One region of the uncultured Chitinibacter sp. genome, then DNA from elsewhere that is predicted to be linked to it. Evidence: predicted binding sites of a transcription regulator. Region 1 holds the regulator's gene; the other holds the start of a gene.

Evidence for each region. Region 1 encodes FNR, which switches genes on or off when oxygen is low (the NO sensors DNR and NnrR bind a similar motif). Its sites were predicted from a motif close to TTGATNNNNATCAA; they were not measured.
Region 2: the regulator FNR is predicted to act here: its motif matches at 8,898-8,911, upstream of QV747_RS05500 (GbsR/MarR family transcriptional regulator).

The regions. Positions count from the first base shown of each region.
Region 1 covers NZ_CAMFLP010000001.1:494,462-505,963, reverse strand. The annotation lists gene QV747_RS02350 (YkgJ family cysteine cluster protein) at 104-442, opposite strand; gene QV747_RS02345 (GNAT family N-acetyltransferase) at 518-1,006, shown strand; gene QV747_RS02340 (sulfite exporter TauE/SafE family protein) at 1,049-1,717, opposite strand; gene hemN (oxygen-independent coproporphyrinogen III oxidase) at 1,734-3,149, opposite strand; gene fnr (fumarate/nitrate reduction transcriptional regulator Fnr) at 3,301-4,047, shown strand; gene QV747_RS02325 (hypothetical protein) at 4,066-4,749, shown strand; gene QV747_RS02320 (PTS glucose transporter subunit IIA) at 4,833-5,318, opposite strand; gene nagE (N-acetylglucosamine-specific PTS transporter subunit IIBC) at 5,345-6,826, opposite strand; gene dapA (4-hydroxy-tetrahydrodipicolinate synthase) at 7,298-8,173, shown strand; gene bamC (outer membrane protein assembly factor BamC) at 8,211-9,335, shown strand; gene typA (translational GTPase TypA) at 9,542-11,359, opposite strand.
Region 2 covers NZ_CAMFLP010000003.1:10,461-21,962, forward strand. The annotation lists gene QV747_RS05450 (iron ABC transporter permease) at 1-59, opposite strand, end outside; gene QV747_RS05455 (cobalamin-binding protein) at 56-949, opposite strand; gene QV747_RS05460 (cobyrinate a,c-diamide synthase) at 946-2,226, opposite strand; gene QV747_RS05465 (YiiD C-terminal domain-containing protein) at 2,245-2,694, opposite strand; gene QV747_RS05470 (VF530 family DNA-binding protein) at 2,691-2,942, opposite strand; gene cobO (cob(I)yrinic acid a,c-diamide adenosyltransferase) at 2,998-3,600, opposite strand; gene QV747_RS05480 (ABC transporter substrate-binding protein) at 3,597-4,478, opposite strand; gene QV747_RS05485 (aminotransferase class I/II-fold pyridoxal phosphate-dependent enzyme) at 4,488-5,558, opposite strand; gene cbiB (adenosylcobinamide-phosphate synthase CbiB) at 5,590-6,573, opposite strand; gene QV747_RS05495 (TonB-dependent receptor domain-containing protein) at 6,577-8,415, opposite strand; cobalamin riboswitch at 8,538-8,756, opposite strand; gene QV747_RS05500 (GbsR/MarR family transcriptional regulator) at 8,944-9,513, shown strand; gene QV747_RS05505 (cytochrome ubiquinol oxidase subunit I) at 9,517-10,833, shown strand; gene QV747_RS05510 (cytochrome d ubiquinol oxidase subunit II) at 10,845-11,502, shown strand, end outside.

The DNA.
Region 1 (11,502 bases):
GAAAAGCAGCCTACGGGCTGCTTTTTTATTGCCCGCTAGGGCTGCGCTTTGGGCTTGCTCAGTTGCGTGGCGATCGCTGAGCCCAACAGAATCGAACCAGCGCTTAATCGCCCGCAACCTCCAGCGGCGGCAGGCCATGCCGCGCGCGGGCGCGATTACAGGCCGCGCTATACACGCCGATTTCGGCCAGCGCGCCAAACTCGCGACAGGGTGATGGACGCTCGAAATAGATACCGCACGACACCCGCTCACCGACCTTGCCCACCAGCGCCAAGCACCGCGGCTGCGCATAATCGGTGCCGCGCATACGGGCGGTGTAGGCAGTTTCGTCATCCGCCAAACTATCTGGCACTGTGCCGCCTTCGCTACTAAGCTCCGAGCGATCAAATGACACCCGGAACGCCGCACAGCAGGCGCCACAGCTCAAGCACACATTTTCCATATTCAGCCACCCGATCCAGCGATTACAATCAGGGCCGCATTCAATCCAATTCCCCGCCTGGGGTCAAGTTTTACCATGCTGATTCGCCCACTCACCGCCGCCGATTTGCCCGCGGTTGCCGCCATTCAAGCCAGCTGCTACCCACCGGAACTCTTAGAGCAAGCAGAATGCTTTGCCGCCAAAATTGCCTTTTCGCCCGCCAGCCACTGGCTGGCCGAGCGCGATGGCGAAGCACTGGGGTATCTGTTTTGCCACCCCTGGCAAGGCTGGCAGCCACCCGAACTCGACAGCCGGCAGCTTTGCTGGCCACAGCCACAGGCCGCAGCGGACTGCTTTTATCTGCACGATCTGGCCGTCGCGCCCAGCGCGCGCGGCCTTGGGGTGGCCGAGCAATTGATTGATACGGCACTGAGCTGGGCGCGGGCGCAGCAACTGCCGCGCGCAATGCTGATCGCAGTGGGGCGCGCGCCGGCATTCTGGCAACGGCATGGCTTTGTGGTCGAGCGCAACAGCGCTGATCTGCACAAATACGGCGCCGCCGAGTTGATGAGCCGCACACTTTAGCCAACCCAGGGGTATTGCCAGCTAAATCAGATAAGAAAAGGGCTAGAAATAGATACCCAGCAGGGTATAAAGCTGCCACAGCGCCATCGCCACAATCAGCCCGCCACACAGTGGCCGCACCCACGGTTTTTGCAGGCCTTGCTGGAGCTGGCGGGCAAACAAGCCCATCAATAAAAGATTGGGCAAAGTCCCCAGCCCAAAGGCCAGCATCACCCCCGCCCCGTGACTGGCACTGCCGCTCGCCAGCGCCGACAAAGAGGCGGTGTACACCAGCCCGCAGGGTATCCAGCCCCACAAGAGGCCTATTAGCGGCGTGTGCCACACCGAGCGCACCGGCAGTAAGCGCCGCATCAGCGGCTGCACTCGCCGCCATAGCGGCTGCCCTAGAGCTTCGACGCGAGTGAGCCAGCGATTAACGCCGGCGATATACAGCCCCAGCAACAGCAGCAGGACATTAGCAAGGATAAACAGCGAGAGTTTGAGCGCCTGCAATTGCAAAAGCAGCGCAAAGCTTGCCAAACCACCCAGCAAGGCACCGATCAGCGCATAGCCGGCCAGTCGGCCCAGATTAAAGCCCAGCAAATACGGCCAGCGCGCCGTAGGCGGCAATTGCAAACTAAAAGCAGTAACAATGCCACCGCACATGCCCACACAATGCCCGCCACCGAGCAAACCAGCCAAAAACAGGGCCAGCAGATCTACTTCCAGCACGCTATCCCGCCCACCGTTAAATCAGGCGAGAATACCGCGCTTGCGTCACCGTTGTCCGCAAATATCGATCAAACACCATGGCAATCGAACGGATCAGCAACCGGCCTTTGCCAGTTACAAACAGACCATCAGCCTCGATCTGCAGCAAACCATCTTCGACGAGCGGCGCGAGCAATTGCAGCTCGTCAGCAAAATAGTCGGCAAAAACGATCATATAGCTGACTTCAATCGCCTGAAAATATAGCTCGAATTGGCACATTAGCGCCTGAATCACCGCCCGGCGAATCACATCATCGCGATTCATCGTCAGGCCGCGCTGCACCGGCAACTGCTGCACATCGACCGCCTGATAGTACTCTTCCAGCGTTTTTACATTCTGGTAGTACTGCCCGCCCACCTTGCCAATCGACGACACGCCAAAGGCCAGCAAATCACAGTCGGCATGGGTAGAGTACCCCTGAAAATTGCGCTGTAGCCGCCCACGGCGCTGCGCCACGGCCAGATCATCATTCGGCAAAGCGAAGTGATCCATGCCAATCAGCACGTAACCCGCCGCCAAGAGATCGCGAATGGCGTTTTGCAGCATATCCAGCTTATCGCTGGCGGAGGGCAATTCGGCCTCATTAATCCGCCGTTGCGGCATAAAGCGCTCGGGCAAATGAGCGTAGTTGTAGAGGGCGATGCGATCCGGACGCAATGTCAGCACTTGCGCAATGGTCTCAGCGACGCTGGCCACGGTTTGCTTGGGCAGGCCATAAATCAGATCGACACTCACCGACTTAAAGCCATGCATGCGGGCGGCTTCAATCACAGTGCGGGTTTCTTCTTGCGATTGCACCCGATTCACGGCCTCTTGCACCGCGGGGTTGAAATCTTGAATACCCACACTCATCCGGTTAAAACCCAGCTGCGCCAAGGTGCGGATCATCGACTCGCCCACTTTGCGCGGATCAATCTCGATGGAGTATTCGCCAGTCGGCAAGAGCTCAAAATGGCTACGCACCATCCCCAGCAAGCGCTCAAGCTGCGCTTCATTTAAAAAGGTGGGCGTGCCGCCGCCTAAATGCAGCTGACTGACCCGTGAGCGCTGTGGCAAGGCCTGGGCATACTGGGCTAGTTCGCGCCCGAGATAATCCAGATACACATCCGCTTTGCTGGTGTCTTTCGTAATAATCTTGTTACAGCCGCAGTAATAACATACGGTATTGCAGAAAGGGATGTGAAAATACAACGATAGCGGATTGGCTAGCGCGCCGGGTAAGCGTTGTTGTAATATCTGCTCCAGCTGAGGACTGGTCATGGCTTGCGTAAAGCGATCCGCGGTCGGATAAGACGTATAGCGCGGCCCTTTGCCGTCGTAACGCACGATCAGCTCGCGATCAAATTCGATTTGGCCGCTCGGGTGCGGATGCTGGCTTGTTACAAATGTCATCGTGACTCTACTCCGATTCTACCCCTGCAGAATAAGAGCTAGCCTAATCCTCTGGTTTGATTAAAATCAATTCATCGTGACGGCGCATGCGGTAATTAGCACGCGCTAGCGGTACAATGTTTCCCTGTTTTTGTTTTCTGGTGAGAAGTTGATGATTTCCCCCATCCAAGTACGCGACATGACCCCACGCCATCTGCGCAATTCATGTGTTAACTGCAGTTTGCGTGAGCTGTGTCTGCCCATCGGCCTCTCCCAGGATGAAATGTCAGAGTTAGATAAACTGATCACCCAGGCCCGCCCGATTAAACGTGGCGAGGCGCTGTATCGTGCTGGTGAACCATTCCGCTCGCTGTATGCGGTGCGTCTGGGCTTCTTTAAAGCCAGCGTGATTTCTGAAGATGGCCGCGAGCAAGTCACCGGCTTTCACATGTCGGGCGAATTGCTGGGCATGGATGCCATCAGCACCGATGTACACACTTGCGATGCCATCGCCCTGGAAGACAGCGAAGTGTGCGAGCTGCCTTTTAGCGACATCGAAGACCTCTCGCGCGATGTGCCACTACTGCAACGCCATCTACACAAGGTAATGAGCCGCGAAATCGTGCGCGATCACGGCGTGATGCTATTGCTGGGCAATATGAAGGCCGAAGAGCGCCTCGCGGCATTCCTGCTGAACCTGTCACAGCGTTTCGCCGTGCGCGGCTATTCATCCAGCAGCTTCCATCTGCGTATGACGCGGGAAGAAATCGGTAGCTATCTGGGCCTGAAACTGGAAACCGTGAGTCGTACACTCTCCAAATTCCAGGACCAAGGCTTGATTAAAGTGCAAAACCGCTTAATCGAGTTGGAAAACATCGACAGCCTGAAAAAACTTTTGAACACCTGTCACGACGAATAAAGCACCACCGGGGGTATCATGCGCCAAGCCCATTTGATTGCCCCCTCTAGTCTTATACCCCTAATAGCCAGCCGATTGCACTGGCAAACTCCGCGCCAAACAGCCTTCTGCCTGCACCCGCTCAGCCAACAGCTACCCAGCATCGCCACGGATGAAGCAATTTTGCTGTTTCATCCTGGCTCCCCCTATCTGCAGCAACACTATCCTGAGCATCCGCTGTGCGAAGTCATCATCGTGCCCAGCCCTCTGGCCGGCCTGCACGGCTTTATGCTGGCGGCCAGCGGCGAGCATGCCGCGCTTGAGCAATCTGCCGAAATACTGGATCTGCTCGCCCCCGTGGCCAATGGCTGGCTGCACCTCGGCCCGCGCGGCTGCGGCGGGTTTATTCAGCAGATCTGGCAGACGCTATTGCCGCCCTCGCAAAGCGCCGAACAGCAAGACTGGCAAGCCATCCTCAGCACATTGCAACAACCCAACCCGTTTCAGCAGCAAGGGCCACTGCTAACGGCACTGAGCCATCAGCTCTTGCAACAACAGCTGCAACTATCCACCCTGCGTGGCCTCGCCCATCGCTTTCTGCAGGATTTTCCACCTGCAGCATTTCATGCACATCACCCACAGCTTGAGCAGGCCTTTGCGCCATTAATTAGCAACGAATACAGCCCCACTCACCAGCTGGCGCAACTACTCAGCCAGCAATAAGGCGAGCAGCCTCGCTCAAGCTCTTACAGGCGCAAACAAATAAAAAAGCCACCCGAAGGTGGCTTTTTTCATTACTCAACTACTTATTTGCTTTTGATGGTGTAGAGCGGGGTTTGACCTGCAACCACTGCGCCGCTAGCCAGATTGGCCAATGGGGCAAATTGATCAGCATTGGTCAATACCACCGGACTGATCACCGATTTAGCATTGTTGCGCAAGTATTCCAGATCCAGCTCCAGCACCGGCTGGCCGGCTTTCACTTGGCTACCTTGCTCAACCAGACGGGTAAAACCTTGCCCGCCCAGCTTCACGGTTTCAATCCCGATGTGCACGATCAGCTCAACACCGGCATCATTGATCAGTGCGAAAGCATGGTTGGTGTTGAAGATCTTCACCAATTGGCCATCACACGGCGCAACAACTTGATTACCGGTAGGCAGAATCGCCACACCTTCACCTACAGCTCGGGTCGCAAATGCCGCATCGGGCACATCTTCCAGAGCCACCACCTCACCCGTTACCGGGGACAGCAGTACGATTTCGCCGGGGTTAGAGGCTACAACGGCCACAGCCTCAGGCTGTGGCGCAGCCTCTGTTACTTTTTTCCGGCCAGAACACCACGCAGCGCGTCAGCGATCAGTTCGGCTTTAGGCCCAACGATGATTTGTACGCTTTGTTTGTTCAGCTTGATTACACCACTAGCACCAAGACGTTTGGCAGCAGCTTCATTCACCAGATCAGCATCATTTACCGACAGACGCAGACGGGTAATGCATGAGTCAACGTTGGTCACGTTAGCAGCACCACCAACTACATCCGCGTAGCCTTGAGCCAGTGACAGAGTGTCGCTAGCAGCTGGGGCAGCTACTGGAGCGGCAGCAGCAACGGCTTCTTCGTCTTCACGACCAGGCGTTTTCAGGTTCAGAGCTGCGATCACTGCGCGGAATACAAAGTAGTAAATCGCGAAGAACACCACACCTTGAACAATCAGCATGATCATGTTCTGGGCCAGCGGGTTGCGGCTAGACAGAACAAAGTCAACCAGACCGGCTGAGAAGCCAAAGCCTGCAATCCACTGCATTTGCGCAGCGATAAATACAGACACACCAGTCAGGAAGGCGTGAACCACATACAGCAGTGGTGCCACGAACATGAAGGAGAATTCCAGCGGCTCGGTTACACCAGTGAAGAATGAAGTTACCGCAGCAGCCAGCATGATTGAACCTACGCGAGCGCGGTTTTCAGGCTTAGCAGCTTGGTAGATCGCCAATGCAGCACCTGGCAGACCAAACATCATGATTGGGAAGAAACCAGCTTGGTACATACCGGTAACACCTTGAACAGCCTTACCTTCGGCCAGTGATTTCGCACCGCCCAAGAAGTTAGGAATGTCGTTGATGCCGGCTACGTCAAACCAGAACACAGAGTTCAGGGCGTGATGCAGACCTACTGGGATCAGCAAGCGGTTGAAGAAGGCATAGATACCAGCACCAACAGCTTTCAGGCCAACGATCGATTCACCGAAGTGCACCAGACCACCGTAGATGTGTGGCCATACTGCCATCAGGATGAACGATACAACGATCATCACGACAGAAGTAACGATTGGAACCAGACGGCGGCCCGAGAAAAACGCCAGTGCTTTGTGCAACTCAACACCGCTGAAACGGTTATAGAGTTCTGCAGCAATCACACCGCACAAGATACCAACAAACTGGTTGTTGATTTTCTTGAACGCGGCTGGCACTTGATCCAGAGGGATACCCTGAATTTGCGATACCACGTTAGGTTTGAGCAGGGTGGTTACCACGAGGAAACCCACCAGACCCGCCAGCGCAGCAGCGCCATCTTTGTCTTTCGACATACCGTATGCCACACCAACCGCAAACAGGATTGGCATCTGGTCAATGATGGCAGCACCAGCTTGAATCAAGAAAGCTGCCAGTGCATTACTTGCACCCCAACCATCCGGATCAATCCAGTAACCAATACCCATCAAAATCGCAGCGGCTGGCAATACAGCTACCGGCACCATCAGTGACCGGCCGATTTTTTGCAAATAGCCCAAAATATTCATGCTTATTTCACCTTTTAAGTAGTACTTCGACCCTATTAGATTGAAGAACCAGCTAGAGCTGATAACACTACAACTTCATCCCCAGAACATCGTTTGCTGCGCAGACGAGAGGTTCAAAATGGCCACTTGATTATCTGCCCGCCGTCACAATCTGTGCAATGTTTCCATTGCAAGCTGTGCAAGAAAGCAAAAATCTTCAAACAACCATTTGAAAGCTCGCACGAAACAACGAAGATCCGTGCGGCAAAGATTGTCATTGTGTGAGGCGCATCATGTTGAGATTGCTCAATGATTACAACCAATGAGTCTGCTTCTTAATACTTTGCAAGATTTCTTTACATTCGCCAGCCGATACACCACCGGGGTATCGCCATCGCAAGCAAAATGGTGAAAAGTCGGCAATCGATTGGTTACACCGCCGCACAGCTTCGGTTAGAATAGTTTTTTTATCTGTTACTGGTTTATCCACACATGCTTACAGGTAGCCTTGTTGCACTCGTCACGCCGATGGACGTGAACGGTGAAATCGATTTCCCCACCCTGCGTAAACTCGTTGACTGGCATATTGAACAAGGCACCAATGGCATCGTCGCCGTTGGCACCACAGGTGAATCCCCCACTCTGGATGTGCATGAGCACATCGCAGTAGTAAAAGCAGTGGTCGAACAAGCGGCCGGCCGCGTGCCGGTCATTGCCGGCACGGGCGCCAACTCCACCCGCGAAGCCATTCACCTTTCGAATGAAGCGCTGCGCGTCGGTGCTAACTACGGCCTTAGCGTCGTACCGTATTACAACAAACCCACGCAAGCCGGCCTTTATCAGCACTTCAAAAGCATTGCCGAAAATACGGCACTGCCCACCCTGCTGTATAACGTACCCGGCCGCACTGGCTGCGATCTGAGCAACGATACTGCACTGCAGTTGGCTGAATTGCCCAATATCGTGGGGATCAAAGATGCCACGGGCAATATGGAGCGAGCTGCCGAGCTAGCTAAGCGCGCCCCAGCTGGCTTTGGCCTTTACAGTGGCGACGACGCCACCACCCTGCCCTTCATTTTGCTGGGTGGCCATGGCACGATTTCAGTAACTGCAAACGTGGCCCCCAAAGCCATGAGTGAAATGTGCGCCGCGGCTGCAAAAGGCAACATCGCTCGTGCACGCGAATTGAACGACCCGCTGCAAGGACTGCATCGGCATCTGTTTATTGAAGCCAACCCCATCCCGGTTAAATGGGCGCTGGAAACCATGGGCAAAATCCCCGCTGGCCTGCGCCTACCGCTGACACGTTTGAGTGAGAGCGCTCAAAGCACGCTCAAACAAGCCATGCAAGCGGCTCAGATTATCTAATTTTGTTGGTAGACCCGCCCTTTCGGAATCTCGATTCATGCAAATCAAAACTCTTTCCAAACTGCTGCTCTCTACCGCACTGCTGACTGCGTTAAGCGCCTGCTCTACTGATAACATTCTCACCAGCAAGGTGGATTATCGCAGTGGCAGTGACAACGTGAGTCGCAACCCGCTTGAAGTGCCACCCGACCTATCGCAAGTAGCCACGCCGAACGCCACCGCCAATACGACGCTAAGTGCCACAACAGCGGCACAAGCCAACAATACTAATCGTGAATTACTACCCAAGCCCGCGAATGCACGCATCGTGAATCAGGACGGGCTACGTTTTATTGAAGCCACGCTCAGTGCCAACGAAGCATGGGAGCGCAGCCGCGAATTCTGGCTTGCCAATGGCTTTACTCTCACTACTGAAAAACCAGCGACTGGCGTCATGGAAACAGATTGGCTGGAAAATCGTGCGGATCTACCGAATGATTTCATGACAAATCTGGTTCGTAAATTTGCTGATTATTTTGTATCCACCGGCCGTCTGGATAAATATCGCACGCGGATTGAACGCGGCAATGACGATCAACACGTCAATATTTATCTAACCTATCGCGGCATGACCGAAGTCTACAAAGAAGGCTCAGCGCAAACCCAAAACTGGGGTGGCACTGCCTATACCGCAGCGCCACCTAATCCAGATCTTGAGCTGGAAATGATGGGCCTGTTGATGCAGTCATTTGGGCTAAGCAAAGAAGAGAGTGCGCAAGCAGTACAGCAAGCCAGCGCCAAACCGGTGGCTCGCGCCAGCCTCGACAACAACAGCCTGCTGATCAGCGATGGTTTTGATCGCGCATGGCGCCGTGTAGGCCTTGCCTTTGACCGCGTGGGTTACAACATTCAAGATCGCAACCGTAGCGCTGGCCTCTTCACCGTTCAGCGCGCTGCAACGGATATCGACAAAGAAGTTGAGTCTAGCTACTTCAGCTCCTTAGCATTCTGGAAAAAAGATGAAAGCGGCAAAGTAGATGGCAAAGGCACCAATGCGCAAGCCTTTGAAGTGAAGCTAAGTCCTCAAGGCGACAAAACCCGCCTGACCATCACCAGCAAAGATCCAATCGATCCTGCGGTGCAGAAGAAAATGCTGAACGACCTGCTCAATCAATTGAAATAGCAGGGTATAGCTCCGCAAGCCAATTAGAACAAGCTCTTGCGGCTTATACACCAAGCAAATAAACGCCAACGATACCGCTGGCGTTTTTTATTTCCTACACCAAACAAACCACTGATCTAGCACCAAGGTATCTCATTGGCGTACCTCACCTCGATAGGCAAAAAAAACGCCAGTCCGTAGACTGGCGTTTTGTGAGGCGTGGAGCCTTAGTTGCTTTCCACCTTGCTCATCCGGCGGCGATCATGCTCTTGCAGATAGCGCTTACGAATACGGATGTTTTGCGGAGTGATTTCGACCAATTCATCATCATCGATAAACTCAACGGCCGATTCCAGCGTCAGTTTCACTGGCGTGGTCAGACGAACCGCTTCGTCAGTACCTGAAGCGCGCACGTTGGTCAGTTTCTTACCCTTGATCGGGTTTACCACCAGGTCGTTATCACGGCTGTGAATGCCGATGATCATGCCTTCGTACAGTTTCTCGCCTGGGCTTACAAACATCCGGCCGCGGTCTTCCAAGTTCCACAGCGCATAGGCAACCGCCTCGCCATGCTCTTGGGAAATCAGCACGCCGTTGTGACGACCTGGCATATCAGCCTTAGCCGGTGCATAGTCATCAAAAACGTGACTCATCAAGCCAGTACCGCGGGTCATGGTCATGAAGTCTCCTTGGAAACCGATCAGACCACGGGCTGGAATATGGTATTCCACGCGCGTACGGCCTTGACCATCACTTTCCATATTGGTCAGCTCGCCACGGCGACGACCCAGCTCTTCCATCACCGCACCTTGGTGGCCATCTTCAACGTCGATGGTCAGGTTTTCATATGGCTCGCAACGCTCGCCATTGATTTCTTTGTACACCACACGTGGTTTACCAACGGCCAGCTCATAGCCTTCACGGCGCATGTTTTCCAGCAAAATAGTCAGGTGCAGCTCGCCACGACCAGAAACGCGGAACACGTCGGTGTCATCGGTATCTTCAACCCGCAGCGCCACGTTAGTCAGCAGCTCTTTGGTCAGACGATCACGAATCTGACGGCTGGTGACGAATTTACCTTCAGTGCCGGCCAATGGTGAGGTGTTCACCATAAAGTCCATGGTCAGGGTTGGCTCATCCACGGTCAGCATCGGCAGACCCATCGGCTGCTCTTTATCACAGATAGTGACGCCGATACCGATGTCTTCCAGACCAGAGATAATAATGATGTCACCCGCTTCAGCTTCAGGTACTTCAACGCGCTCCAGGCCTTTGAAGCCAAGCACCTGGTTGATACGGCCTGCAGCTACTTGGTCGTCGTGATTCATTACCACCACCTGCTGACCAGGCTTGATGCGGCCGTTCAGCACGCGACCAACGCCAAGGCGGCCGGTATAGGTTGAGTAATCCAGCGCGGCAATTTGCAGCTGCAATGGCGCATTGGCATCGCCCGGTGGAGTTGGCACATGCGAGAGGATAGTCTCAAACAGTGGACGCATATCGGCTGATTCAGCATCCAGCGACAGCTTGGCAAAGCCGTTCAGACCTGAAGCGTAAACAATTGGGAAGTCCAGCTGCTCGTCAGTGGCACCCAGCTTGTCAAACAGATCGAAAGTTTGATCCACCACCCAATCAGGACGCGCGCCTGGACGGTCGATTTTGTTGATCACCACGATCGGGCGCAGGCCTTGGGCCAGCGCTTTTTTGGTCACGAAACGGGTTTGTGGCATTGGGCCTTCAACGGCATCCACCAGCAGCACCACGCCATCCACCATGCCCAATACGCGCTCAACTTCGCCACCGAAGTCCGCGTGCCCTGGGGTATCCACGATGTTGATGTGAGTGCCTTCGTAATTAATAGCGGTATTTTTCGCCAGAATGGTAATGCCGCGCTCTTTTTCGAGATCGTTGCTATCCATTACGCGTTCAGCAACTTGCTGATTTTCGCGGAAAGTACCGGCTTGTTGTAGAAGCTGGTCTACCAGCGTGGTTTTGCCGTGGTCAACGTGGGCAATAATGGCGACATTTCGAAGTGCGCGGGTCATGGGTCTCAAATTCAGGATTTGCGAAAACGGCGGATTGTATCATGGCTTAATGACAATCACCGTACTTTGGCAAGTACCGACTGGCGGTTAATAAGTACAAAGGCTGTACATCATGGCGAAATGAGGAGTGCGAAGCCACGGAA
Region 2 (11,502 bases), on a different contig from region 1:
CTCAAAGTACTGATAACACGCCGCGGCGTCAGCCGCGCGGAAGCCGCCGCGCGACTCATTGCCGGCGCACCTTGTCCACCGCCTCACACATGGCGCGGGTGCCGTCCACCAGGCGCGGCCCCATGCGGTTCACGCTGTCTTTGGGCAAGACATAAAACTGTTTGTTTTGCGTGGCTTTCAGGTTTTTCCACTGCTGCCACGGCGCCAGCCAATCGGTTTTCATGCCCGGCTCGCCGCTGGTCATAATGGCGTCGGGGTTGGCGGCCAGCACGGCTTCTACATCAACTTTCGGGGTTAAATCCGGCAAGTGGCCAAACACATTCACCGCACCACAAATGCGCATGGCATCCGAGATAATCTGCGTGTTATTGATGGTCATGAGTGGGCGATCCCAGATCTGGTAAAACACCCGCACCGGTTTGCGACCGGCATAGGTTTTTTGCAGCTCGGCCAGCTGATCGCGATAGCGTTTGGCCGCTTGCGCCGCACCCGCCTGCTGCCCGGTCAGCACGCCCAAGCGCTCCAGCACGGTGGGTACATCACCCAGTTTTTTCGAAAAGGTCAGAAACACCGGCACGCCCAACGCCTTTACCTGCGCCAGATGCCGCTCGGGGTTGCCCGTGGCCCAGCCCACAATCAGATCGGGCTGCAAAGCACGGATGCGCTCCAGATCAAAACCGTTGTAACCACCAATGCGCTCAATCTGATTGGCTTCGGGCGGGTAATCGCTATAGCTCACCGCGCCCACAATCAGCTTGCCAGCGCCAATCGCAAACAAATCTTCGGTCACATGCGGGGCCAGGCTGATAATGCGCTTGGCCGGCTGCGCCAAGGTAATGCTGGTGCCCAGATCATCTTTCACCGTCAGTGGGGCCGCCGTGCTGGCCAGCGCCCATACACTCAGGCTCAGGCCCATTACCCAATCACGCAGGTGGCGTTGAAAACTCATACTTGTACTCCAAACAATGCGGCCGTGGCCACCGGATTGGCCGCAAACCAGACATGCAAATAACTTGCCCGCAAATACCCATGCCGGTATACCGCTTCACCGCTAGACCCTAAGCGGCATGGCGTAGCATACCCCTCGGGGGTGAGCGTGGTTTGCAAGGTGGAATAATGAAAGGTGTGCCCGCGCAGCGCACCGGCACCCAGATCGATCTGCTGCGCGCCCAGCGCCGCCAGCCGCGTTTGCATTTGCCCTTGCGCTGGCAGCAGCCCCCACATTGGCTGCACTTGCCCATCGCTCAGCGTCAGCGCTTCGGCCAGCGCCAGCATCCCGCCACACTCGGCCCAGATCGGCCGGCCCGCGGCCAGATGCGCAGCTAATTCCGCCGCGATGCTGGGATGTGCGGCCAGCGCCGGCGCATGCAGCTCGGGATACCCGCCCGGCAGCCACACGGCATCACACGCAGGCAAAGCCTCGTGCGCCAGCGGCGAGAACGTCACCACCTCGGCGCCCAGCGCGCGCAGGCAGGCCAGATTGGCCGGGTAAATAAAGCAAAAGGCCGCATCCTGCGCCACCGCAATCCGCCGCCCTGCCAGCAAGGGCGGGATCGGCGCAGCCGCCGGTGCGCTCAATGCAGTCGGCGCGGGCAGCTGGGCAATCGGCTGGCTGGCCAGCATCTCGGCCAGCTGATCCAGCCGTGCCGGCAAATCGGCTACTTCATGCGGCTGCACAATGCCCAGATGCCGCTCGGGCAAAGGCTCGCCCCGCCCCACCCAGCCCTGCCACTGCGCCGCCGGGCAGGCTTCTTGCAACATTTGCGCATGCCGCTCGCCGGCCACTTTATTGGCTAGCACCCCATAAAACGGCAAATCCGCGCGGTAATGCGCCAAGCCAAAGGCCAGCGCGCCAAAAGTTTGCGCCATCGCGCCGGCATCAATCACCGCCAGCACCGGCAAGCCAAATTTCACCGCCAGATCAGCGGTGCTCGGCTCGCCATCAAACAGACCCATCACCGACTCGATCAACACCACATCGTAATCACGCGCAGCTTCGGCCAGCATCTGGCGGCACAAATCCTCACCCACCAGCCACAAATCCAGATTATCCACCGGCGAGCCGCTGGCAAACCCCAGCAGTAGCGGGTCGAGAAAATCCGGCCCGCATTTAAACACCTTCACCCGCTTGCCCTGCCGGCGATACAGCCACGCCAAGCCCGCAGTGATGGTGGTTTTGCCGGAGCCCGATGAAGGCGCAGCGATCAGTAATACAGCGGCACTCATAGCAGCGCACCTTGTGATTTAGTCATGGATTACATAATTCCCGCGAAAGCGCACCGCCACACCCTGCGCGGTGACAATCTGCACCGCGAGCTCAATCCGCCCGCGCCCTTTGCGGTTAAATAGCTTGAGGCAGCGCTCAAACTCGCCATCGCTGGCCAATTCGCAGCGCGCATTGATGGTTTCAACCACTGGCAGCAGGTATTCAATCTGCGCATCCTGAATCACGATATGCGCGTGCAGGCCGGCGACGTGCAGACGGGCAAACACCATGCTCCAGCCAGCCAATACCGCCACCGCATACAAGCTGCCGCCGAATGCAGTGCATTTGTGATTGATATTGGGCGCCAGCGGCGCGGCGAGCTCAATGAGGTGCGGGCTGGCGCTGGCCACACTGAGGCCAATCTCGCGGGTGAGCGGAATTTCCTCATGCAGCGTGCGCGCCAGTAGTGCAGGCAGATTGTCACTCATGCGCGGCCATCATCTTGGCTGCGCAAGGCCAGATCAAGCGCCTCGACTTGCGCACGCGCCCACGGCGTGCGGCGCAGAAATTTCAGGCTGGATTTGATTGAGGGCTCATTGTAAAAGCACTGAATCGGGATCCGCCGCGCCAGCTCTTTCCAGCCGTAATAGGCCACCAGATCGTTGAGCATGGTTTCCAGCGTAATACCGTGCTGCGGGTTGTTTTTCTGGCCACCGGCCGGGGTTTGGGCAGTCATGGGCGCTCCTGACGCAAGTGCGGGCAAGGCATAGTGAGCCATACCCCCAGTGGGTTTACCATTCCAAGCCTTTCTGCGCCTTGATCCCGGCGCGATACGCATGCTTTTCGTCTTGCAGCTCGGTAATGGTATCGGCAATCTCGCGCAATTCGGCCACTGCGGCGCGGCCGGTCACCACCACGTGTTGCATCTCGGGGCGTGATTCCAGATCGCGAATCACCTTGGCTTTATCCAGATAGCCATACGAGAGGCAGTAAGTCAGCTCATCGAGCACCACCACGTCGTAGCTTGGGTCGTTCAGCATTTGCGCGGCCAGCGCCCAGGCTTCTTCGGAGCGGGCTTGGTCGGCGGCAAAATTCTGGGTTTCCCAGGTAAAGCCATCGCCCATCACATGCCAATCGCAGTGTTTGCCCAAAAAGGCTTCTTCGCCGGTGTCGGTGCGGTTTTTGATAAATTGCACCACGCCCACTTTCATGCCGTGGCCAATCGCGCGCGCCACCATGCCAAAAGCCGAGGATGATTTACCTTTGCCATTGCCGGTGAGCAAAATCAGAATGCCGGTATCGAGGTTGGCTTCGGCAATATGCGCATCGATAATGGCTTTTTTACGGGCCATGCGCGCGGCGTGGCGCGCTTCGCGGGTAGTGTCTTGGCTCATGCAGCAGGCTCCAGGGCAACAGCAGTAATCAGGGTTTGTAATTGCGGCAAACCGCGCGTAATCGCGGTAATGCCGGGCACCAGCAAATCATGGCTGGCTATTTCGTGTACTTGTTGGCGCGCCAGCGCCGGCACGGCCGCCCAGCCCGCTCGCTCATACACTTGGGCCGGGTCTAGCGGCTGGCCACACCAGCTGGCGATCATCAGTTCGGGCGCGGCGGCGATGACTTCGTCGGCACTCACCGTGCGATCTTTCGCGGCCACCGCGCTTGAGCGGGCGGCAAAAATATCCTCGCCGCCAGCGATTTCGATTAGCTCGGAGACCCAGCGGATGCCACTATACAGCGGGCTATGCCATTCTTCGAAATACACCCGCGGCCGGCGCGGCAAGGTCGCGGCCTGCGCGCGGGCGGCGGCGAGCGTCGAGTTCAGCTCAGCAATCAGCGCTTGCGCTTGCGGCTGGCAATCCAGCAGCCGGCCCAAAGTGGCAATCATGCCCAAAATACCGGCGATGCTGCGCTGATTGAAAAAATGCACTTCAAGCCCAGCCTGAATGCACTCTTTCACAATTTCGCCCTGCAGGCCGGAATACGCCAGCACCAGATCGGGCTGCACGGCAAAAATCTTTTCCGCCTTGGCGGTCGAAAAGCCGCTAATGATCGGGTGTAGCTTGGTTACCCCGGCCGGGTGGCGGGCAAAGGCCGTAATGCCGGCGATGCGGTGCGCTTGGCCCAAGGCATACAACACTTCCACCGTTTCGCTGCTTAGGCAGGCGATGCGCTGCGGGCCGGCGCTGCCACAGGTGGCGGGCGCGGCAATCTCGACTGGTGCAGGCTGGAGGTCGGCGGGCTGAGCCGGCGCGGTAGTCACATCATTCATGCGGTTTCCTTAATGGGGGTCGGCAGGGCCGATTTGCGCTTGCGCAGCGGCGAGGCGGCTGGCAAAGCGCACGCGGTCGGCCTCGGCCACCGGGCCAAAGCGCAGTGCGCTGGAGCCGGCATCGGGGGTATTGAATACGCGGGCATAGATTTTCTGACTTGCCAACGCATACCCCCACTGATCAATGACATCGGCACTCACCGGGCAATACTGCAAGAGCGGATGGCTGGCCGCAACGGTGAGGCCATGCGCTTGCAAAGTTTCGCTCAGCCAGACCTGATCGGCTTGCAACCGCGCCAGTTGCGCCTGCTGCCAGTCGCGATCTTGCCAGGCCAACTGCGCCGCCCACAGCGCGGGGCCGCTCACCGCCCACGGCCCCAGCCATTGCGCCAGCGCGGTGCGGATAGCCCCCGGCGCGTACACCATGCCCAGCCGCAAACCGGCTAGGCCAAAGAATTTCCCCACCGAGCGCAGCACAATCAGCCCCGGCTGTTCACCGGCGGTCAGCAAGCTAGTTTGGCTACCCGCCAGTGCGGGCGCATCGATAAAGGCTTCATCCACCACCAGCCAGCCACCGCGCGCCGACAACTGCGCCGCCCAGTCTAGGAGCGTGGCGCTCGGCCAGCTGCGGGCATCGGGGTTGTTCGGGTTCACCAGCACCAGTACGTCCAGCGCGGGGATGGCCGCCGCAATCGCATCCGCCGCCAGTGCACTCACCTGATGCCCACCCAATTGCCAGCGCCAACCATGCTCGGCATACGCGCCGCGCAGCACCCCGACCCGGGCGCGCCCGCAGGTCTGCAGCCGTACAATCGGCAAGCCGGCAATCGCGGCCTGGCTACCCGCCACCGGCAGTCCCTCGGCCACACCGTAATACGCGGCCGCCGCAGCGTGAAAGTTGGCATCCGGGTGGGCAAGATGCTGTACCACCGCCGCCGGCAATGGCGGCAGCGGATAGCTATATGGGGCAATACCGGTCGAGCAATCGATCCAGTCGGCCCGGCTACCGCCAAAATTGGCCATGATGGTGGCCATATTGCCACCATGGCGCGGGGGCTGGCCCGTGAGTAATTGCGACATTAGTTGTATTTCCGCGCAGGGTTAAACGGCATCATCCCCACCACCACTGCAGCACCAGCAACAGCACCGCCAGTGCCAGTTGCAAGGCAAAACAGCGTTGCACCAGCCACAGCGCGCGGCGCACATCGGCAGCCTGCGGCACCCGGCCGGCACCCAAGGTAGGGCGCTCTTCCAGCCGCCCATGATAAACCGCCGGCCCGCCCAAGGCGACGCCCAGCGCGCCGGCGCCACTGGCCATCACCGGCCCGGCATTCGGGCTATCCCACTCTGGGGCTTGCCGCCGCCAGCAATGTAGCGCCAGCCGGGTTTGGCCCAGCAGCGCATAGCTCAGCGCCGTAACGCGGGCGGGAATAAAATTGAGCACATCATCCAGCCGCGCCGCCACGCGGCCAAACTGATTAAAGCGTGGCGTGCGATAGCCCCACATTGCATCCAAGGTATTGGCTAGCCGGTGCAATAGCGCGCCCGGCCCGCCCAACAAAACAAACCAGCACAGGGTGGCAAACACCGCATCGGCGCCGTTTTCTAGCGTGGATTCAATCGCGCCGCGGGCGATGGCCGGGTGTTCCAGCGCGGCACAATCGCGGCTAACAATCCGCTGCAAAGCCGCCCGCGCCGCGGGTAAATCGCGCGCCTGCAGCGGCCGCCAGATGGCGATCACATGCTCATGCAGGCTGCGGGCGCCCAGCGCAAACCACAGCAAGAACCCATGCCCCAACACCGCCGCCGCGCTACTCGCCCAGTGGCTGGCGCTCAGGGGCATGGACTGGGCTTGAGTCTGCAATAGCCCTAAGCCAGCCGCAAATACCCCTGCAGGTATCACCACCAAAATCAGAACACATAAGCCCCCCCGGGCAATACCCATCTTACCGGTATTGCACCGCTGCTCCAGCCACTGCGCCAGACGGCCAAAGCCGACCAGCGGGTGCCAGCGCCGGGGCTCACCCCACAGCGCCTCCAGCACCAGCGCAAGCCACAAGGCCGGCAGCAGTAATTGGGGGGCGAACCACAACATGGCTTACTTTTGCGGTGCCCAGCGCAGCGTCAGCATGCCATTCAGGCCCAGCGTGCCGTAGTCGTAAACCTGGGTGTAATCGCGATCAAACAGATTATTCACCCGGGCATTCACGCTCCAGTCTTTGTTCAGCTGGTAATCGGCGCTCAGATTCACCACGCCATAGCCCGCCAGCGTCACGCGGCCAACGCCATAGATGTCGTCATAGCGTTTGCTCTGGCCCTGCACTTCCGCACGCAGCTGCCAGCCATCGGCTGCATAGCCGGCATAGGCCAAAGCACTGTGCTTGGCGCGCCGCGCCAGTTGCTGATCTTTTTGCAGATCTTTGGCATCAAGGTAGTCGTAGCTCACGCCGGCCAGCCAGTTGCCGCTCTGCCAATCGCCGGTGAACGTAATCCCCTGCAGGCGCACGCGCTCGACATTGCTGACGGTATTGGTGCGGGTCAGGATGAAGTTTTTCACTGTATTGCGATAGCCCGTCAGGCTCAGCTGCAGCGCATCGCCACGATAGCGGGTAAAGAGCTCGCCACCGGCTGATTCTTGCGGTTTCAGATGCGGATTACCGTAATTGGGGAAATACAGATCGTTAAAGGTCGGTGCTTTGTAAGCGGTGCCGTAGCTACCACCCAGTTGCCACTGCTCGCTCAGCTGATAGCTCGCGCCTGCGCTGCCGGTGGTTTGGCGGCCAAATTGCGAGTTATCGTCGCTGCGCAGATTACCCTGCAGGCTCAGCGGGCCCAGCTTGGCCAGATAGCCACCCAAGAAACTATTAATGCGGCGCTGATCTACATCGTATTTGGTGGTGCCAGAGACTTCCTGATTCAGCGTCTCGGCACCCAAGGTGGCCGTGCCCGGGCCGAATTGAATATCATTGAGCCAGCTTATTTGAGTTTGCAGGGTTTTAAACTGGCTTCGCTCTTTGGCCGCAGTCGCGGCCGGCGCATAGGTGTAACTATTGTCGAGGCTTTGGCCCACTTGCAGGCGGCTATGCCAACGCTCGGTAAATTGATTGCTGCTGTACACCTGCAGCGCGCCGCTGGTGCTTTCATCGCGATAATCGTAAACCTTCGGCGCGTAGGCGTTGTCGTAATGGCTTTCGCTATCGGCCACCAGCAGGCTGGCGCCCAGCTCATGCCCTGTGGCCAGCTGATGGCTCAGGCTCAACGAGCCGCTGGTATTTTCATAGCCATCGGCATCGCTGTTGTACTTGGCGTATTTAGGCAGCACCAGCGCGCTAATGCCGTCGGTTTTGTAATGGCTCACGCTGGCGGCATAGCGGGTGGTAGCCGTGCCGCCACTCAGGCTGGCGCTGGCTTGCAGGCTGTCTTGCGTGCCCATGCCTAAGCTAATGGCCGGTTGCATACCGGCTTGGCCGCGCTTGGTAAAGATCTGGATGACCCCGCCAATGGCATCAGCGCCATACAGGCTGGCCGCAGGGCCACGCAGGATTTCAATGCGCTCAATCTGCGCCAGCGGGATATTCTGCAGCGCAGCCGTGCCGGTGGTGGCCGAACCCACGCGCACCCCATCAATCAGCACAATACTTTGATTGGTATTGGCGCCACGGATAAACAGATTCATCGCTTTGCCCGGGCCGCCATTGCTGGCGGTTTGAATGCCGGGCTGGCGCGCCAGCACTTCAGGCAGGCTACTCTGGCCTTCGCGGGCCAGCTCGGCTGCGGTCAGGACCGTCACATCACCGATGACTTCGCGCTCGGGCTGGGCAATGCGCGATGCGGTAACCACGATTTCTTCAAGCGGCTCGGCGGTGTTTGCGGCCTGGGCCAGCAGCGGAAAGGTCGATAAAACTACGAGGTATAACTGGGAAAGACGCGTATTCATTAGGGCCTCCGGCAATACACCCACAGTGTATTGCTGTTTAAAACCGACAGAGGCCACGCGTTAGCCGGATCGAACGATCCTGAGTTCACGCGCGCGGGCACCCTGCCGTGCGTTTCGCTGCGCCAATGCGCAGCCACCGAGGCCGGTATCCGGACTGATCAGTGACCCGCTTGCGGGCCGATCGGTCGCCTTCCCATTCGCGATGCGAACAGTGGCTGCGCTGAGCGCATGACCGACTACACTGATTTACCGTTGCAGGGGCAGTACAGGCTTTTCACCTGTTTCCCGTTTAAAGGCGGGCAGCGATTGCTGCGCGCCTCACCTTGGCTGGCGCGCATTGTAGCCCAATCGCCCTGCCATTGCCTGACGCGAATATGACAAAGTCAATCGCCAGCATTTTAGTTTTTATCAATCAGCCAGATAGCAAAATACAATCGCCTAATTTTTGGGCAGCCCATTGTCAAGCTCACCCCCGCTGGAATATGATCCAGATCAAATTTCAAAGATTACTGAAAATTCAAAACGTTTATGAAGCTCACACCTTTGATCCAATCTTTCGTGCTGCACTTTGGCGAAATGGGTAGCCGCTGGGGCATTAATCGCACTGTGGGGCAGATTTATGCGCTGCTGTTTGTTAGTGAAAAACCACTCAATGCCGACGAAATGGCCGAGGCGCTGGGCTTTTCGCGCTCGAATGTCAGCATGGGGCTCAAAGAGCTGGAATCGTGGCGGCTGGTAAAGCTGCAGCATTTTCCCGGCGATCGGCGCGAGTATTACTCCACCCCGGAAGACGTGTGGGCGATTTTTCAAACCCTGGCCGAAGAGCGCCGCAAGCGCGAAGTGGAGCCGACCCTCACCATGCTGCGCGGGGCGCTGATGGAAGAGCCGGGCAACGACGCCGAACGCTATGCGCAGGCGCGGATGGCCGAAATGCATGGGCTGATTGATCTGGTGACCAGCTGGTTTAGCGATATTCAAAAACTGGATGTCGAAACGCTGGAAAAGCTGATGAAGCTCGGCGCGCAGGTGCAAAAGTTCTTACTGTTTACCCAAAAACTGCCCTTTATCGGCCAAGAAGCCGCCCGCAAGGAGGAATAGACCATGCCACCCGATGCCAGTGTGCTCGATCCGCTGTTATTGGCCCGCATTCAATTTGGCGCCAATATCACGTTTCATATCTTGTTTCCCACCATCAGCATTGCGCTCGGTTGGGTGCTGCTGTTTTTCAAGCTGCGCTTTAATGCCACCGGCGAAGCCAAATGGCTGGATGCCTATGCATTTTGGGTAAAAATCTTTGCCCTGACTTTTGCGCTGGGCGTGGTTAGCGGCATTACCATGAGTTTTCAGTTCGGCACCAACTGGCCGGGCTATATGCAAACGGTGGGTAATATCGCCGGGCCGCTATTGGCCTATGAAGTGCTGACGGCGTTTTTCCTAGAAGCGACGTTCCTCGGGATTATGCTGTTTGGCCAGCAACGGGTCTCCAACCGGATGCATACGGTAGCCACCGTGTTGGTGGCTGGCGGCACGACGCTGTCGGCATTCTGGATCTTGGTGCTTAATTCCTGGATGCAAACCCCGGCCGGCTTTGAAATGATCAATGGCCAAGCCCATGTGACTAGCTGGCTGGCGGTGATTTTCAATCCATCCATGCCTTATCGCCTCACCCATATGTTGCTGGCCTCTGGCCTTACGGTAGCGTTTTTACTGGCTGGGGTTTCGGCGTATCGCTGGCTGGCTGGCCAGCGCACCGGCGGCGTCCATGCCAGCCTGAAAACCGGCGTGTATCTGGCGGCGCTCTTGATCCCGCTGCAAATTTTTGTCGGCGATATGCATGGCCTGAATACCCTGAAACACCAGCCGGCCAAGCTAGCAGCCATCGAAGGGGTGTGGCACACCGAGCGCGGTGCGCCGCTGTTGCTGTTCGCTCTGCCCAATAGCGAAACGCGCAGCAATGACTACGCCATTGGCATCCCGAAACTGGCGAGCTTGATTCTGACGCATGATCTGAATGGCGAAATCAAAGGCCTGAATGAGTTTGTGGGCGAGCATCCGCCAGTTGCGAAAGTATTCTGGTCGTTCCGGGTGATGGTGGGCGTGGGTGTGCTGATGCTGCTCACCAGCTGGCTGGCCGCCTGGCAACTGCGCCGGGTGGGCGAGCCAGCCCCATGGCTGGGCCGCGTGTTGATCGGCATGACCTTTAGCGGCTGGATTGCCACCGTGGCCGGCTGGTATGTGACCGAAATCGGTCGCCAGCCCTGGCTAGTGCAAGGCGTACTCAAAACTGCTGATGCGGCCTCTAATGTAGCGGGCGGCATGATCTTGAGCACGCTGATCATGTATCTGGCGCTGTATGTGTTCTTGCTCGCCTCATACATTTCGGTGGTCTTTTACCTGGCCCGCAAAGCCAAAGCTTGAGGAGTGACATCATGACGGGCATTGATCTGGCCTATTGGCTACCAGTAATTTTTGCCGCCCTGATGGTGGTGGCGATGTTTGCCTATGTTGTACTGGATGGGTATGACCTTGGCGTCGGCATTTTGCTTGAGCTAGCGAGCGATACCCCACAAAAAGATCAGATGATCGCCGCGATTGGCCCCTTCTGGGATGCCAACGAAACCTGGCTGGTACTGGGGGTGGGCCTATTGCTGGTGGCATTCCCGCTGGCGCACGGTGTGATTCTCACTGCACTGTATTTGCCGGTGGCGCTGATGCTGCTGGGGCTGATTTTGCGCGGGGTGGCTTTTGATTTTCGCGTGAAAGCTCAAGCGCAGCACCAGCCGCTGTGGAATCGCTTGTTTTTCGTCGGTTCACTCTTGGCCACGGTAGCGCAGGGCGTGATGCTGGGGCGCTATCTCACCGGCTTTGCGCCGGGCTGGGCCGCCTGGGGTTTTGCCCTGCTGGTGGGCCTAAGCCTGATCGCCGCCTATGCCCTACTTGGCGCCGGCTGGTTGATTATGAAATCCACCGGCGATCTGCAACAACGCGCCGTGCGCTGGGCCAAAGCCAGCTTAGGTTTTGCCGCGCTGGCAGCACTGCTGGTGTCGGTGGCCACCCCGGCTATCAGCCCGCGGGTATTTGAGCTGT